Regions from separate parts of the Actinomadura chokoriensis genome, predicted to be linked through region 1. Evidence: riboswitches for the same ligand, from Rfam matches in the RefSeq annotation. Region 1 holds a riboswitch; each other region holds the start of a gene.
What was found. Region 1 has a riboswitch for cyclic di-AMP ahead of ABFX46_RS35450 (CHAP domain-containing protein). Riboswitches for the same ligand answer to the same signal wherever they lie in the genome.

Region 2: linked by a shared signal. The riboswitch ahead of ABFX46_RS05805 (C40 family peptidase) and the one ahead of ABFX46_RS35450 (CHAP domain-containing protein) in region 1 are both predicted to bind cyclic di-AMP.
Region 3: linked by a shared signal. The riboswitch ahead of ABFX46_RS14175 (C40 family peptidase) and the one ahead of ABFX46_RS35450 (CHAP domain-containing protein) in region 1 are both predicted to bind cyclic di-AMP.
Region 4: linked by a shared signal. The riboswitch ahead of ABFX46_RS02885 (hypothetical protein) and the one ahead of ABFX46_RS35450 (CHAP domain-containing protein) in region 1 are both predicted to bind cyclic di-AMP.

Annotation. Positions count from the first base shown of each region.
Region 1 covers NZ_BAAAMW010000025.1:5,877-9,647, forward strand. Annotated here, with positions in the region: gene ABFX46_RS35445 (PP2C family protein-serine/threonine phosphatase) at 1-1,627, shown strand, start outside; cyclic di-AMP (ydaO/yuaA leader) riboswitch at 2,081-2,236, shown strand; gene ABFX46_RS35450 (CHAP domain-containing protein) at 2,248-3,012, shown strand; gene ABFX46_RS35455 (bifunctional glycosyltransferase/CDP-glycerol:glycerophosphate glycerophosphotransferase) at 3,269-3,771, shown strand, end outside.
Region 2 covers NZ_BAAAMW010000002.1:340,964-344,734, forward strand. Annotated here, with positions in the region: gene ABFX46_RS05795 (FHA domain-containing protein) at 1-3, shown strand, start outside; gene typA (translational GTPase TypA) at 79-1,932, opposite strand; cyclic di-AMP (ydaO/yuaA leader) riboswitch at 2,135-2,283, shown strand; gene ABFX46_RS05805 (C40 family peptidase) at 2,291-3,310, shown strand.
Region 3 covers NZ_BAAAMW010000005.1:251,243-255,013, forward strand. Annotated here, with positions in the region: gene ABFX46_RS14165 (LacI family DNA-binding transcriptional regulator) at 1-494, opposite strand, end outside; gene ABFX46_RS14170 (transcriptional regulator) at 981-1,211, shown strand; gene ABFX46_RS14175 (C40 family peptidase) at 1,427-2,368, opposite strand; cyclic di-AMP (ydaO/yuaA leader) riboswitch at 2,426-2,626, opposite strand; gene ABFX46_RS14180 (amino-acid N-acetyltransferase) at 2,925-3,446, shown strand; gene ABFX46_RS14185 (RDD family protein) at 3,452-3,771, shown strand, end outside.
Region 4 covers NZ_BAAAMW010000001.1:586,087-589,857, reverse strand. Annotated here, with positions in the region: gene hpnH (adenosyl-hopene transferase HpnH) at 1-192, shown strand, start outside; gene ABFX46_RS02890 (SAM-dependent methyltransferase) at 257-1,063, shown strand; gene ABFX46_RS02885 (hypothetical protein) at 1,050-1,706, opposite strand; cyclic di-AMP (ydaO/yuaA leader) riboswitch at 1,714-1,853, opposite strand; gene ABFX46_RS02880 (hypothetical protein) at 2,102-2,764, opposite strand; gene ABFX46_RS02875 (sensor histidine kinase) at 2,963-3,771, shown strand, end outside.

The DNA of each region.
Region 1 (3,771 bases):
GCGGGCCGAGGGCGGCACGGAGGAGCGCAAGGCCGTGCTGACCGAGGCCGAGGACGTCCTGCGCCGGGTGACCGCCGAGGACACCGGGGGCGACGCCGAGATCCTCGCCGAGGTGGGCGAGGATCCCGTGGCGCGGGCGGTGCTGGACGGGACGCTCGACTCCTGCGCGCACCTGGTGCCGGTCCGGGGGGCCGACGGGACCGTGGCCGACTTCCTCTACGCCGAGCTGAACGCCGCCACCCGGGACATGTTCGGGCGCGGCGGGGCGGAGCTGACCGGGCTCCGGCTGCTGCGGACGGATCCGGGCGCGGTGCTCAGCGGGCTCTTCGACGAGTACGTCGAGGTGCTGGAGACGGGCCGGCCGGCCGAGCGCCCCTCGATCATGTACTCCACCGCCCAGCGCGGCCTGTCCCGGTCGTCGCGGATGAGCGTCCGGTGCGTGCGGGTGCCGACCGGGGTGTGCGTCACCTGGCGGTACCACGCGGCCGAGGACCGCGTCGCGCGGCGGCTGGAGCGGGTCGAGCGGCTGGCGCTGATCGGCTTCGGCGAGTGGGACCTCGCGACCGGGGAGTCGGACTGGACGCCGCAGATGCGCGCCAACTACGGCCTCGCCCCCGACGAGGTGCCGCCGATGCCGCACGACCTGCCGAAGGCCGTGGCGGACGACGACCTGCCGCTGGTGGAGGAGGCCGTCCAGACGATGTTCTCGCGCCGGGAGCCGGTGGAGGCCGAGCACCGCGTGATCGGGCAGGACGGCACGCCGCGGCACCTGTGGCTGTTCGCCGAGCCGGTGCTCGGCGACTCCGGGCTGCCGATCTCGATCAACGTCGTCTCGCAGGACATCACCCGGCGCCGCGGCGTCGAGCGGGCGCTCGCCGAGACCCGCCGGCAGATGCTGAAGCAGCAGGCCCGGACGGCGCAGGAGCGGAAGGTGGCGGTGACGCTGCGCCGCGCGATCCTGCCGGACGAGGACGAGGTGGAGCAGCTGCCGGGCCTCGGCATGGCGGTCCGCAGCCTGGCGGCGGAGAGCACCGCCCGCATCGGCGGGGACTGGTTCGCGACCCGCGCGCTGCCGGACGGCCGGGGCCTGTTCGCCATCGGCGACGCGGCCGGGCACGGGCTGCCGGCGGCGGCCGCCATGGCGCGGACCCGCAACGGCCTGCTCGGCCTCGCCTGCACCGGGGAGCCGGCGGGGCGGCTGGTGGGCTGGCTGAACGAGCTGGTCGGCACCATGGACCCGCCTGCGACGGGCACCGCGATCGTTGCCCACTACGACCCGTCCCGGCGGGCGCTGGAGTGGACGTGCGCGGGCCATCCGCCGCCGATCCTGGTCCGGGAGGGGCGGGCGGCGCCGCTGGAGGTCGTCCGGGACCCGATGCTCGGCGCGATGCCCTGGCACTACACGACGATCACCACCGGGCTGCGCCCGGGGGACCTGCTGTTCCTCTACACCGACGGCCTGGTGGAGCGCAGGGACGCCGATCTGGACGAGCGCATCGGCCGCCTCACCGCGATCCTGCAGGACTCCTCGATGCGCCCGGACCTGGCCCTCGACGAGGTGATGACGCGGATGGAGTTCGACCGGGCGGCGGACGACACCACGCTGTTCGCCCTGCACATCGAGTGACCGGGCGCACGCACGGCCCCGAGAGGCCGCGTCGTGTGAGCTAGGACTCAGTCAGGGCCGTGGTCAGGGCCGGTACGCGGCGGTGGCCGGCGTGTCGGCCGACGCGCACTCAGACGTTCTTTACCTTTTGCTCATCTGCCGGTAAGCCCTGCGGGCAAAGGGCTGAGGGGCAGTCTGGGAAAGATCGGGAACACCCGGCGGCCTGACGCTGTTGGTGAATCCTTGGAAGGGCATGAAGCGGGCATAAACGAGGTTTGTGTCTGGTTTGCTTTTCTTGAGAAGGTTGCTACCTTCTATCCGAATCCCGCAGCGCACCCCATGCGTTGCCGCCGGCCGTGCCACGCGCGGCCGAGGATCGCGGAGCGGTATCCGCACGCGATGCGCGCCACCTGACGCGCGCACCCTCACCGAGATCAGTCGCTGAGATCCATCCGAATAGTCTGCGCCGCGTCACGCGGTGCGAGGCCGAGTCCGTCCCGGTCCACGCGACCGGACGGAGCCGGGGACCCAATGTTCCAGGGGTGAATCGGCGCGTCGAGAGCCGCGCCGTAGGGCTGCTTCCATGCCCGAATCCGTCAGCTAACCCGGTAGGCGTCATGGAAGACAAGGAGATTCCCTGCATGACCGGTCGTTTCGATCGACTTTCGCTCAACCGCTTCTCGTCCGAGGACAAGGCCGTCGGCGTCGCCGCCGGTGCGGTCCTGGCCGGAGCCGTCGGGCTCGCCGTCCTCAACCCCCTCGCCGGTGGCAGCGCCGCGGCCGAGACGCCCGCTCAGGCGGCGGCGGCCGTGGCCGAGCAGAGCACCGCGTCCAACAGCGCGTCCAAGGGCTCCGCGGCCATGACCACCGCCGAGGCCAAGGAGGCCGGCTACAAGGTCGCGCCGCGCGCCGTCCAGGCCTCCGAGGTCATCAAGCTGGCCCAGAAGCAGGTCGGCATCAGCGAGGGCAAGGGCGGCCAGACCAAGTTCCACGACTGGTACGTCTCGACCCCGCACGCCAAGGCCACCGCCCAGCGCGACGGCGGATTCTCCGTCAAGGCCTACAACGGCGCCCAGTGGTGCGACATGTTCGTGTCCTGGCTCGGCGCCCAGACCGGCGTGAAGAACATGGGCTGGGACGCCTACACCGTCCAGCACGCCAGCTGGTTCAAGAAGACCGACCGCTGGGGCGACAAGCCCAAGCCGGGCGCCGTCGTGTTCTTCGACTGGAAGAACGGCTCCGGTGGCTCCATCGGTGACATCGACCACGTCGGCCTCGTCGTGAAGGACAACGGCGACGGCACCGTCAAGACCATCGAGGGCAACAGCGACAACGAGGTGCAGAAGAAGACCCGCAAGCTGTCGCAGATCGTGGGCTTCGGCTACCCCGACTACGCGAAGAGCTGACCCCGGCTCTCCCAGCCCAGCACTTCGAAGACCCTCCCAGACCTGAAGGCGCCCGGCCCCCGGCCGGGCGCCTTCGGGCGTTCCTGGTGATCTGCGCCATGTCTCCGCTGAAGTCGGGTAATGCGAAGCATTAGCAGCCTTTGATCCTGCTTGGACCTCAGTGCGGAGTTCCGGGATAGGAATCACTGGCGACGCGTCCGACCAGCTCCTGCGGGCTGGCTCAGTTCCGGCGGAACCGGGGGAAGGGGGGATGCCCATGCGGGTGCGCCCGGATGTGAGCGTGGTGGTGATCGCCTACAACGACGCGCGGCAGCTGCCGCAGGCGGTCGCCTCGTCGCTGGCGCAGTCGCTGGGCGGCGTCGAGACCGTGATCGTCGACGACGCCAGCACCGACGGCACCGGGGAGGTCGCCGACCGGCTCGCCGCCGCGCACCCGGGGCGGGTCCGGGCCGTCCACCTGCCGTCCAACTCCGGGGGGTGCGGACGGCCCCGCAACACCGGGATCGACGCGTCGTCCGGCCGCTACCTGATGTTCCTCGACAGCGACGACCTGCTGGACCGGCACGCCTGCCTCAACCTGGTCGCCGCCGCCGAGGACACCGGCGCCGACCTGGTCTCCGGCCTCTGCGACCGGGTCTTCCTGGACGTCCCCGCGGGCGCGAAGGGGCGCATCCGCCCCTGGTACCCGTGGCTCTACCGGAACAGCGCCGTGTACGGGTCGCTGGCCGAGAACCCCGACCTCCTCTACGACACCCTGTC
Region 2 (3,771 bases), on a different contig from region 1:
TGACAGGCGCGTAAGAAGGCGGCCCCGCGGTTCCCACCGGAACCGCGGGGCCGCCTCTTTCGCACGGCGGCGAGGCCGCTACCCGGCGCGCTTGGTGCGGGCGCGCATGCGCTCGCGCTCCTTGGCGTCCAGCACGACCTTGCGGATGCGGACGTTCGCCGGGGTCACCTCGACGCACTCGTCCTCGCGGCAGAACTCCAGCGCCTCCTCCAGCGACAGGATGCGCGGCGGGGTGAGCCGCTCCAGCTCGTCGCCGGTGGACGACCGCATGTTCGTGAGCTTCTTCTCCTTGGTGATGTTGACGTCCATGTCGTCGGCGCGGGAGTTCTCCCCGACGATCATGCCCTCGTACACCTCGGTGGTCGGCCCGACGAAGAACGTGCCGCGCTCCTGCAGGTTCGTGATCGCGTACGCGGTGGCGGCGCCGGCGCGGTCGGCGACCAGCGAGCCGGACGGCCGGGTGCGCAGCTCGCCGAACCAGGGCTCGTAGGCCTCGAACACGTGGTGCGCCATGCCGGTGCCGCGCGTCTCGGTCATGAACTCGGTGCGGAACCCGATCAGGCCGCGGGCCGGGACGAGGAACTCCATCCGGACCCAGCCGGTGCCGTGGTTCGTCATGTGCTCCATGCGGCCCTTGCGGACCGCCATCAGCTGCGTGACGGCGCCGAGGTGCTCCTCGGGGATGTCGATGGTGAGCCGCTCGACCGGCTCGTGCTTCTTGCCGTCGATCGTCTTCGCGACGACCTGCGGCTTGCCGACGGTCAGCTCGTAGCCCTCGCGGCGCATGTTCTCGACGAGGATCGCGAGGGCCAGCTCGCCGCGGCCCTGCACCTCCCAGGCGTCCGGGCGCTCGGTCGGCAGCACCTTGATCGACACGTTGCCGACCAGCTCCCGGTCGATGCGGTCCTTCACCATGCGGGCGGTGACCTTGGTGCCCTTCTCGCGGCCGGCCATCGGCCCGGTGTTGGTGCCGATCGTCATCGAGATCGCGGGCTCGTCCACCGTGATCAGCGGCAGCGGGCGCGGGTCGTCGGGGTCGGCGATGGTGTCGCCGATCATGATGTCCGGGATGCCGGCGATCGCGATGATGTCGCCCGGGCCCGCGTCGTCGGCGGGCTTGCGGGTGAGCGCGTCCGTCATCAGCAGCTCGGTGATCTTCACCTTCTCGATGCTGCCGTCGTGCCGGCACCAGGCGACCTGCTGGCCCTTCTTGATCGTCCCGGCGTGCACCCGGCACAGCGCGATCCGGCCGAGGTAGCTGGAGGCGTCCAGGTTCGTGACGTGCGCCTGCAGCGGCGCGTCCGGGTCGTAGGACGGCGCCGGGATCGTGTCGGTGATGACCGTGAACAGCGGCTCCAGATCGGCCGAGTTCGGCATCTCCCCGTCGGCGGGCTTGTCGAGCGAGGCCCGACCGGCCCGGCCCGACGCGTACACGATCGGGAAGTCGATCTGGTCCTCGTCGGCGTCGAGGTCCATGAACAGCTCGTACGTCTCGTCCACGACCTCGTCGATGCGCGCGTCGGGACGGTCGGTCTTGTTCACGACCAGGATCACCGGCAGCCGCGCGGCGAGCGCCTTGCGCAGCACGAACCGGGTCTGCGGCAGCGGGCCCTCGCTGGCGTCCACGAGCAGGACGACGCCGTCCACCATGGACAGCCCGCGCTCGACCTCGCCGCCGAAGTCGGCGTGGCCGGGCGTGTCGATGATGTTGATCGTCATCCCGTTGTGCCGGACGGCCGTGTTCTTCGCGAGAATCGTGATGCCCTTCTCGCGCTCGAGGTCGTTGGAGTCCATGACCCGGTCGTCGACGTCCTGGTTCTCGCGGAAGGCCCCGGACTGCCAGAGCATGGCGTCGACCAGCGTCGTCTTTCCGTGGTCGACGTGGGCGACGATCGCGACGTTCCGGAGGTCGTCGCGCGTGGAGATGGGCATGCGGGTTACCTTGTGTGAGATTTCAGGGAGACGCTGCGGAACCACGGCAGCACTCCATTCTACGCGCCGCGGCGCACCCCCCATCCCGAGCGCGTCCGCCCCACCTGTCACAGGGGTTCACACGGGCCCCGATTCGCATACTTTGCCGATCCTTTGTAATCTGCCCGAGATCCGGTCGTCCGAAGTCCCACCCCCCGGGGCTGCGTCCGGAACGCCGAATCTCCCGCCCGCCGGGAGAACCGGGGACCCACATCCCTGGGGTGAATCGGCGCCCGCCGCGGGCGCGCGCCGTAGGGCGACTCCTGGCCCGAACCCGTCAGCTAACCCGGTAGGCGCGCGAGGAGAGGAGAACACCGGCTTGGCACCGGACCCCCACCGGCGGCGCCGCGTCGCGCCCGCCGCCACCGCGGCCACCATGCTCCTGATCGGCCTCGGCGCCACCGCGCCCGTCGCCGCGCACGCCGCTGGACCGTTCCGGCTCGCCGCGGCCGCGACCGCGCCGACCCCCACCCCCACCACGGAGCAGGGCCTGCGCAAGAGCCTCGACGCGCTGAACGAAGAGGCCGAGATCCTCACCGAGAAGTTCAACAAGGCGCGGGTGGACTGGAAGGCGGCGCGGAAGGCCGAGCAGGACGCCACCAAGAACGCGGAGACGCTGCGCGCCCAGGCCGCCCCCGCCCGCGAGCAGCTCGGGCGGATGGCCGCCGCCACCTACATGGCCGGCGCCCCCGACGCGATCTTCGGTGCCGACGGCTCCCCCGAGGGGCTGTCCGAACGCGCCTACCTGACCCAGAACCAGGCCACCGCCGTCCAGGCGCTGAAGAAGCAGATCGACCAGGCCGAGGCCGCGCAGCGCACCGCCGAGGCCAAGACCGCGCAGGTCCAGAAGGCCTGGGAGGACGCCAAGAAGGCGCGCGCGGACGCCAAGGCCAAGGTCACCGAGGTGATGAAGCGCCTCGACAAGCTGACCACCACGAGCGCCCGCGACCCCCGCACCGGCCTCAGCGCGAAGATCAAGGGCTCCGGCCTGCCCGCCAAGATGGCCCGCAAGGCCTACGGCAAGATCGGCTCCCCGTACGTGTGGGCCGCCGCCGGCCCGAGCAGCTTCGACTGCTCCGGCCTCGTCGTCTGGGCCTACGCCCAGGTCGGCAAGCCCGGCCTCCCGCACTACACCGGCGACCTGTACCAGCTCGGCACCAAGGTGTCCCGCGGCGAGCTCCGCTCCGGCGACCTGGTCTACTTCGGCAGCAACCTCCACCACATGGGCATCTACCTCAGCGACGGCAAGTACCTGCACGCCCCGCAGACCGGTGACGTGGTGAAGATCTCCAAGCTCTCCGACCGCTCCGACTACGCGGGCGCCAACCGCATCTCCTGACCGGCCCGCCCACGCGGCCCCTCAGTCGTCGGGGGCTTCCTGCGGCGCGGCAGGAAGCCCCTGGCGTTTTTTCTGTATTTTTCTCCTCCTTCGGGCCTGGCGGCCCTCCATCGTCGAAAAACACGGTGCGATCGCTGCATCGCATCCGACTCGCCTAGCGGCTCGCTGCGCGATCAGGTTCTCGCTTCGCTCGAACCTGCCTCCGGTCGCGATCGCGACGCCTGAGGTCGCTGCGTGGTCGCGGCGGTGGCTGATGTCTCCGAAACGGGCCCCCGCTCCCCGATGGCGAAGCCCTCGCCAGCGATGGCGTCAGACTGAGGATGACGAGCTCGTTGCGTGGCTGCCGGCGGTTGCCAATGGCCCCGGGACCGGTCCCCGGCTCCCCGATGGCGACGTCCTCGCAGGCGAGGGCGTCGGACTGAAGTTGCTGCGTGGTAGCGGTAGTGGCTGATGCCCCAGGA
Region 3 (3,771 bases), on a different contig from region 1:
CACGCCTGGGGGGAGTCGCGGTCGATCAGCACCACGCTCATGCCGGCGGCGCGCAGCCGCGAGATGTCGCCGGGGCCCAGCCCGACCGGGATGATCAGGACCCCGGCCGCGCGCTGCTCCGTCAGGAGTTCCAGCGAGCGGCGCTCCTTGGCGGACTGGTGGTCGCTGGAGAGCCACAGGGCGTCGTGGCCCGCCTCGTTCAGCGCGGCCTCGGCGCCGCGCGCGACGTCGGACGCGTAGGGGTTGGTGAGGTCCTCGACGACGATGCCGAAGGCCCGGCGCGGCTGGTCGCCGAACTCGCCCGCGGTGCGGTCGGGGCCCCGGCGGAGCCGCCGGGCGGACTCGTTCCGCACGAATCCGAGCTCCTCGATCGCCGCGCGGACGCGGTCACGGGTAGCTTCGGCCACGAGATCTGGCCGGTTTAGGACATTCGAAACGGTCCCAACTGAGACTCCAGCCCGCCTCGCGACCTCACGAATACTGGTCTGTGGCAACTCGCTCCTCGTCCCGCTCCGGGGGTGTTTTCCCAGGTAGTGGAGTTATACGCGGCATGCCACCGATAATGCGGCCACGCTGTGTGGTCACACGGTCACATAGCGCATTTGGGCAGCGCTTGACGGGCCGGATCCGGCCGCCTAGCGTTCCGAGCCGAAGCGTAGCTTGAAACGATTCACGATCTTGCTCCGCGGCGGGATCTGGCGAGTCCAACGAGGAGGGACGGGTGCGGATGGCTGGCGATCTCATCCCGGCTCCCTCGGACGGCCAACGAGTGAATCGTCACCCGGAGTTCCCCCGAACGACCCCGCAATCGGCCAGGCGGCCACCTCCGGCCAAGCTCGCGAAACAGAAAAGGAACCCGATGATCTAAGTCCGGAAGGCTCCGGACCCGGCAACCCAACGCGCGTACAGAGGCCCAACCCGTGCCTGTGCAGCGGACGGCTGCATCCCCGCGGTCATCACCACGGACGAGGGAGGACGGAGTGGAAACAGCCACACTCGCACGTCGTGGCACCGACGATTTCGGGCTGAGCGAGGAGGAGATCCGGCTGCTCGCCCAGATCGCGAGCGGTGTCACCGCCGATGTGGCGGCACGCAAGCTGGAGCTGAGCGCACGGACCTTGCGGCGCCGGTTGCGGACGATCTGCGACCGGCTGGAGGTCAACACCCCTATCGAGGCCGTGGTGTGGGCGGCCCGGAGGCAGCTCATCTAGCGGCTTCACCCCTCGACGCCCGCCAGGGGACGGGCGGGCGTCATCCAGAGATCCAGGCGGCGAACACAGTCGAATTCCGTCCGACCCCGCAGCGGCGGCGCCGGCGCCCAGGCAGGTAGGTCCCTGCACAAGGCGTCGCCGCGGACGGCGTTCGCGAACCCCCGCGTCCGCTGGGTCTCCTCGTGATGCGCGCAGATCTTCGGCGGGGGCGCGGGTCAGGCGACCCGGACGCCGCCGGCGAAGGGACGTCCGGCCATGGAGGCGATCTTCACGACGTCACCGGTGTGCGGCGCGTGGATCATCTTGCCGTTGCCGATGTACATCCCCATGTGGTGGAGATCGGAGTAGAAGAACACGAGGTCGCCCGGCTGGAGCTGGCTGCGCGACACGTGGGTTCCCGCGTTCCACTGGCTGCCGGTGTAGTGCGGGAGGTTGATGCCCACCTGCTTGTAGGCCCACATCGTGAGGCCGGAGCAGTCGAAGGTGCTCGGACCGGCGGCGCCCCACACGTAGGGGCGTCCGAGCTTGCCCATCGCGTACCGCAGCGCCTGCGCGGCCTTGCCGGTGCCGATGACGGGGAGCTTGGCGAGCGCCGCGGGGTCCCGCTTGATGATCGTGCCGCGGATCTTCTCGTACGCGTCGGTGATCTTCTTGCGCTGCGCGTCGAGCTGGGTCCGCAGGTCCTTGACCTGCTGGGCGCGCGCCTCGGAGGACTTGCGGGCGCGCTGCGCGGCCTGCATGGCCTGCATGAGGCCGAGCACCTTGGTGCTGTCCTGCTTGGCGAAGTAGTGCAGGGTCGCGGCCTGGTCGAGGACGGCCTGCGGGTCCTGGGAGGCGACGAACGAGACCGTCGGGTCCGATCCGCCCTGCATGTAGCTGGTCGCGGCGAGGGCGCCGACCTTCTGGCGGATGGCCTCGAGCGACTTCTCCTGCCGCGCGGCGTTCTCCGTGGCGACCTTGGCGGCGCGCTTGGACTGGGCGAGCTTCACCTTCATGCCGTTGTACTGCTCGGTGAGCTGCTCGAGCTGGTCGGCGAGCTGGAACGCCTTGGAGGTGAGCTCCTTGGTGGAGGGCTCCGGGTCGGCGTGCGCGACGGCGACGGTGTGCGGGGCGATGACGTGCGGTGCGGCCGTCAGCGCGATGAGCGCACCGGCCACGGTGACCGCGCGGCCGCGAAATCGTGAAAGGGAAGCAGGCCGCGATTGCTGCACGAATTCTCCTCTCCTCGTCCGCCTACCGGGTTAGCTGACGGGTTGGGGCCGGAGCAGCCCGTCCGCGAGCGTGCGCGGGTCATCCCGCGGCGTTGCGGATTCACCCCTCACGGCGGCGGCCCGGGGCGGCCCCGGACGCTCCGAAAGTGGGTCCCCGGCTCCCGGGGCGCTGGTTGCGGCCCGCGGATTCGGCGGTTCGGCCTCCGTTCTGCGGGTGGCCGACGTCAGCGGGACACTAACGGAACGCGCAATGGATGCCAACCAGAACCCATGAAATCGCAGGTCGCCGGGGCGGGGCGTGCTGGACCGCCGAGTACGCCCCGTGTTGGGAACTGTGTTTTGAGTCACTTTTTCGAGGGTGGACGACTTGTGTGCGACTTCGGCCTAGTCGTTTTTATCTAGTCACACATGGAGAACGCCCGCCGCACGTCTGGGCGCGCCTGTGTTCGGTTGGGGACGCGTGCGTTCGGCCGGAGCCGGTGTTCGATAATCTCGCCTGTTTGTGGAGGTCGAGATCCGGCGTGCCCGTACCGCCGACGTTCAGGAGATCCGCAGGCTGGTCGATCTGTACGCCGGATCGGGGCGGCGCCTGCTGAAGAAGAGCACGGTGAAGCTGTACGAGGACGTCCAGGAGTTCTGGGTCGCCGAGGACGTCCGGCAGGGGTCGCCGGGGCGCGTCGTCGGCTGCGGCGCGCTGCACGTGATGTGGGAGGACCTCGCGGAGGTCCGCTCCGTCGCCGTGGACAAGGGGCACGGCGGACGCGGCATCGGGCACCGCATCGTCACGCGGCTTCTGGACACCGCGCGGGAACTGGGCGTGCGGCGGGTGTTCTGCCTTACCTTCGAGGTGGAGTTCTTCGGCCGCCACGGCTTCCAGCAGATCCTCGGGACTCCGGTGGCGCCAGAGGTGTACGAGGAGCTTCTCCGCTCTTACGACGAAGGCGTGGCAGAGTTCTTGGACCTCGATCGGGTCAAGCCCAATACGTTGGGCAACACCCGGATGTTGCTTCGCCTGGAGGACTGACCCAAATGAGCGATTCCCCCAACCGCGGGCGGCGTTACCAGCAGCCGCAGGGGCAGGGTTCCTACGGCCCGCCGCCCCCGTACCAAGGTCCCCAGTGGCAGCAACCGCAGCAGCCTCAGCAACCCCAGCAGCGGCAGCCGTCGACGCAGCAGTGGCAGCAGCAGCCCCAGCAGGACTGGGGGCAGACCTACGAATCGTCCTACGACCAGTACGGCGACTCCCACGGCGGTGAGATGCAACTGGCCCCGATCCTCCGGCGGGCCGGAGCCAGGGTCATCGACAACGCTCTCGTCGCCGTCTTCGGGTTCGCGCTCGTCCTGCCCGT
Region 4 (3,771 bases), on a different contig from region 1:
TGCTACCTGATGTCGGACGGGTACACCCAGACCTACCAGGAGCTCCTGGACGAGACCGACTGGGAGTCCTACGGGCGGGGCCGCGACCCGCGCTGCGCGAACTGCATGGCGCACTGCGGCTACGAGCCCACGGCGGTCATGGCCACCGTCGGCTCGCTGAAGGAGTCGCTGCGGGCCATGCGCGACACCTGACCGGAACGCCCGGAGAGTCGGGGTTCGCCCCACTCTCCGGGCGCACATGATCTACCATCCGGTCATGGCGGACGAGTGGCCTCCGGCCGAACTTGACTTCGACAAGCCCACGATCGCGCGGGCCTACGACGCGCTCCTCGGCGGCAAGGACAACTTCGCCGCCGACCGCGCCCTGGCCGACCAGACGGCCGAGCTGATCCCGGGACTGCGCGAATCCGCCGTCGAGAACCGCAAGGTCCTCGTCCGCGGCGTCCGCTACCTGGCCCGCGAGGCGGGCATGGACCAGTTCCTCGACCTCGGCAGCGGGCTGCCCACCCTGGAGAACACCCATGAGGTGGCCCAGCGCGAGAACCCCGAGGCCCGGGTCGTCTACGTCGACATCGACCCCCTCGTCGCCGTCCACGGCCGCGCGCTGCTGGCCAGCAACGACGCCACGAGGGTGACGACCGGCGACGTCCGCGACCCGGCGGCCGTGCTGGCGGACCCCGCCGTCGAGGGCTTCCTCGACTTCTCCCGGCCGGCCGTGGTCATGATGGTCGGGATGCTGCACTACCTCTCCCCGGACGTCGTCGACGGCGTGGTCTCCGCCTACCGCGACGTCCTGGCCCCGGGCAGCCACCTCTTCATGACGTCCCTCGTGGACACGGGCCTGCCCCAGCAGCAGGAGCTGGCCCGCATCACACGGGAGAACCTCGAGGAGGGGTGGGCGCGCACCCCCGCCGAGATCGAGGCCCAGTTCGGCGACTTCGAGCTGGTCGACCCCGGCGTGACCTACACGGCCCTGTGGCGTCCCGACTCTCCCGTCGACCCGGACAACCTCACTCCGGGCGAGCAGCTCGGGATGGCCGGGATCGCCCTCAAGCGCCGCTGAGCTTCACGGGCCGGTACGCCTTGTACTCGCTGCCGGACGACAGACCGTAGTCCCGCGTCCGGTAGTCGGTGCCGTACCGGCCCCGCTGCTCGTAGGCCCAGTACGACGTGTGCCGGCTGTTGGCCCACTTCTCGAAGATGACGACGTGCCTCGTCGTGTTGGTGCCCTGGGCGTCCATGACGAGGTCGCCCTTCTTGAGCTCGGACATCTTGATCCGCTTGGTGAAGCGCGACGACGTCAGCCCGACCGTGTTCGGCCCCGGCTTCGGCAGTCCGAGGGTCATGGCGACGAAGCCGGAGCAGTCGGTCCGGTAGCCCTCGTGGTAGTCGGACTGGCTGTAGCGCACCCGCTCGTCGCTGTGCGGGTTCCAGGTCTTCGCCCGCGCGATGACCTGCGACCGCTCATCAACGTCGGACTTGCCGGCCTTCTCGGACTTGCTGGACGTGGTGGACTCGCCGGGGTCGGCCGCCCGCGGCTTCGGGACGCTGTGCACGGCGGCGGCCGACGTTCCGGTCTCCTCCGGCGACTTCGCCGCCTGGACGGTCGTGGCGGCCACGCCGAACACGGCGAGACCGATCAGTGCGCCGTTGGCGCGGGGGCTCAGGCCGAACGGACCCGGGCGTTTGCTGTGCTTGCCTTTCAAGGGGGGCTCCTTCTTCCATAAGCCGCCTACCGGGTTAGCTGACGGGTTCGGACGTGGAAGTCGCCCTACGGCCTGGAATCGGCCGATTCACCCCAGTGAGGGTGGGTCCCCGGCTCCGCACTACGGCGGACTCGGCGGTTGCCGCTGCGAGAGAGAGCGGCGTTGCTGTTGTCAGGCCCTGCGGAAGGGCGCGGGCGGACGCGATCGTCGCGCGCCGCCGGACGGCACGTGGAGCGCGCCGCCGCCACCGGCTCCGAGCCGGGTGGAACAAGAACGCCTGGGAAGCGCCTTGGCGGGGGCCAAGCTACTCACATCGCCAAGAGATGGCAAACCCCCGCAAAATCAAACTCCCAGCTCAGGCACCCTGCCGCCGGCCCGCCAGGGCCCGCCGGCCCTTACCGGGAAGGCCCTGCGGGGCTCTGCTCGGCGGGCGCCGGAGCGGGCAGGACGATGCGGGGGGTGAGGGCGAGGCGCAGGCCGAGGACGCCGTAGGAGAGGCCGAGCCAGGCCGTGCCCGGGAGGGTGCCGCCGTCGTCGCCGATGACGGCCTGCCCGATGCCCGCGACCGGCAGCCACAGCCCGCAGAGCAGGAACTGCCAGCGCAGCAGGCCGCGGTAGCGGCCGACCCTGGCGACGGCGATGCCGAGGACCAGCATGCCGAGCATCGACAGCGGCCAGCACATGTCGAACGGGATCACCCAGCCCGGGGTGTCGCCGTCGTAGGCGACCGCCAGCGGGCACCAGACGAGCGCCGGGCCGAACAGGACCATCTCCACGATCGCGATGGAGCGGCCCTTGCCCCCTCCGGTCGCGTTCGTGGACAGGACGAGCGCGACGAGGCACAGGACGCCGAGCAGGAACGCCATGCTGCCCCAGATCTCGACCGGGACGATCTCGTCCTGGACCTCGTTCCCGGCGATGAGCAGGCCGGTGATCCAGGCGGCGGTGCCGGCGACGGCGGCGGCGCCGGTGAGGCGGGTCCGGAGCAGGAGCCCGCCCGGCGCGGAACCGGACGGCTCGTCCGGATAGACGGAACTGGGCCGGACGTGTACGGTCATCTGTCTTCTCCCTGTGCGGGGCGGCGCCGGATCGCGCCGCCATGACCCCGACGCTCCGTCCCCGATGTCCCGGGCGCCCAGTGACGGCGGCGGCGGGCGCGCCCCGGACCGCGCCTCATCCGCCGGTGACCGGTGTCCCCGGTCGGCAGGGACGCCGCTCCCAGGTGGCCGGGACGCCGCGCGCACCATGCTGGCCGGGTGAGGAGCGCCCTTCCGGCGCCTCGGGCCGAGCGGCTCCTGAGGGCGTCCGCCGTCGTGGTCGCCGCGCTGTGCGTCGCGGCGACCGTCGCGACGGTCTGGCTGGACGTCCTCATGGCGGGCGGCGACCGGCCCCCGGACCCGCTCGACTGGGCGCACTGGGGCTCGGCGGGCTCCGGGCTGCCGGTGGCGGTCGCCGGCGGCGTCCTGGCGACGCGGCTGCCGCGGCACCCGCTGACGTGGCTGCTGCTGGCGGGCGGGTCGATCGCCGTCGTGGACGGGATCACCGCGGCGTACGCGTCGCTGTCGGTGCTGGAGCACGGCGGCGGCCTGCCGCTGACGGCGTTCACCGTGTACGCGGGCGCCCGGTTCGGCCCGATGATCAACATGATCGTGCCGCTGACGCTGATGTTCTTCCCGGACGGGCGGCTGCCGTCGCGGCGCTGGCGCTGGCCCGTGGCGGTCGCGATCACCGCGCAGGCGATCGGGGTCGTGGCGCTGCTGATGGTGCCGTGGCGGGTGTTCTCGCACGGCGAGCCGCTCACGCCGGCCCTGCGGGACGTCCCGCTGGACCCGCTGACGCCGCCGCTGCCCGACGCGCTCTGGCCGGTGTCGGGCCTGATGTTCTGGATCGGCTTCCTCACCTCGTTCGGGGTGTCGATCGCCGCGTTCACCGTGCGCTTCCGCCGGTCGGACGCGGTGCGCAAGGCGCAGTTGCGGTGGATGCTGCTGGCGCTCGCGGCCAACGTCGTCCTCATCGCCGCCGGGGGGCTGCTGACGGAGGTGACGCCGCCGTCGGTGAACTGGTG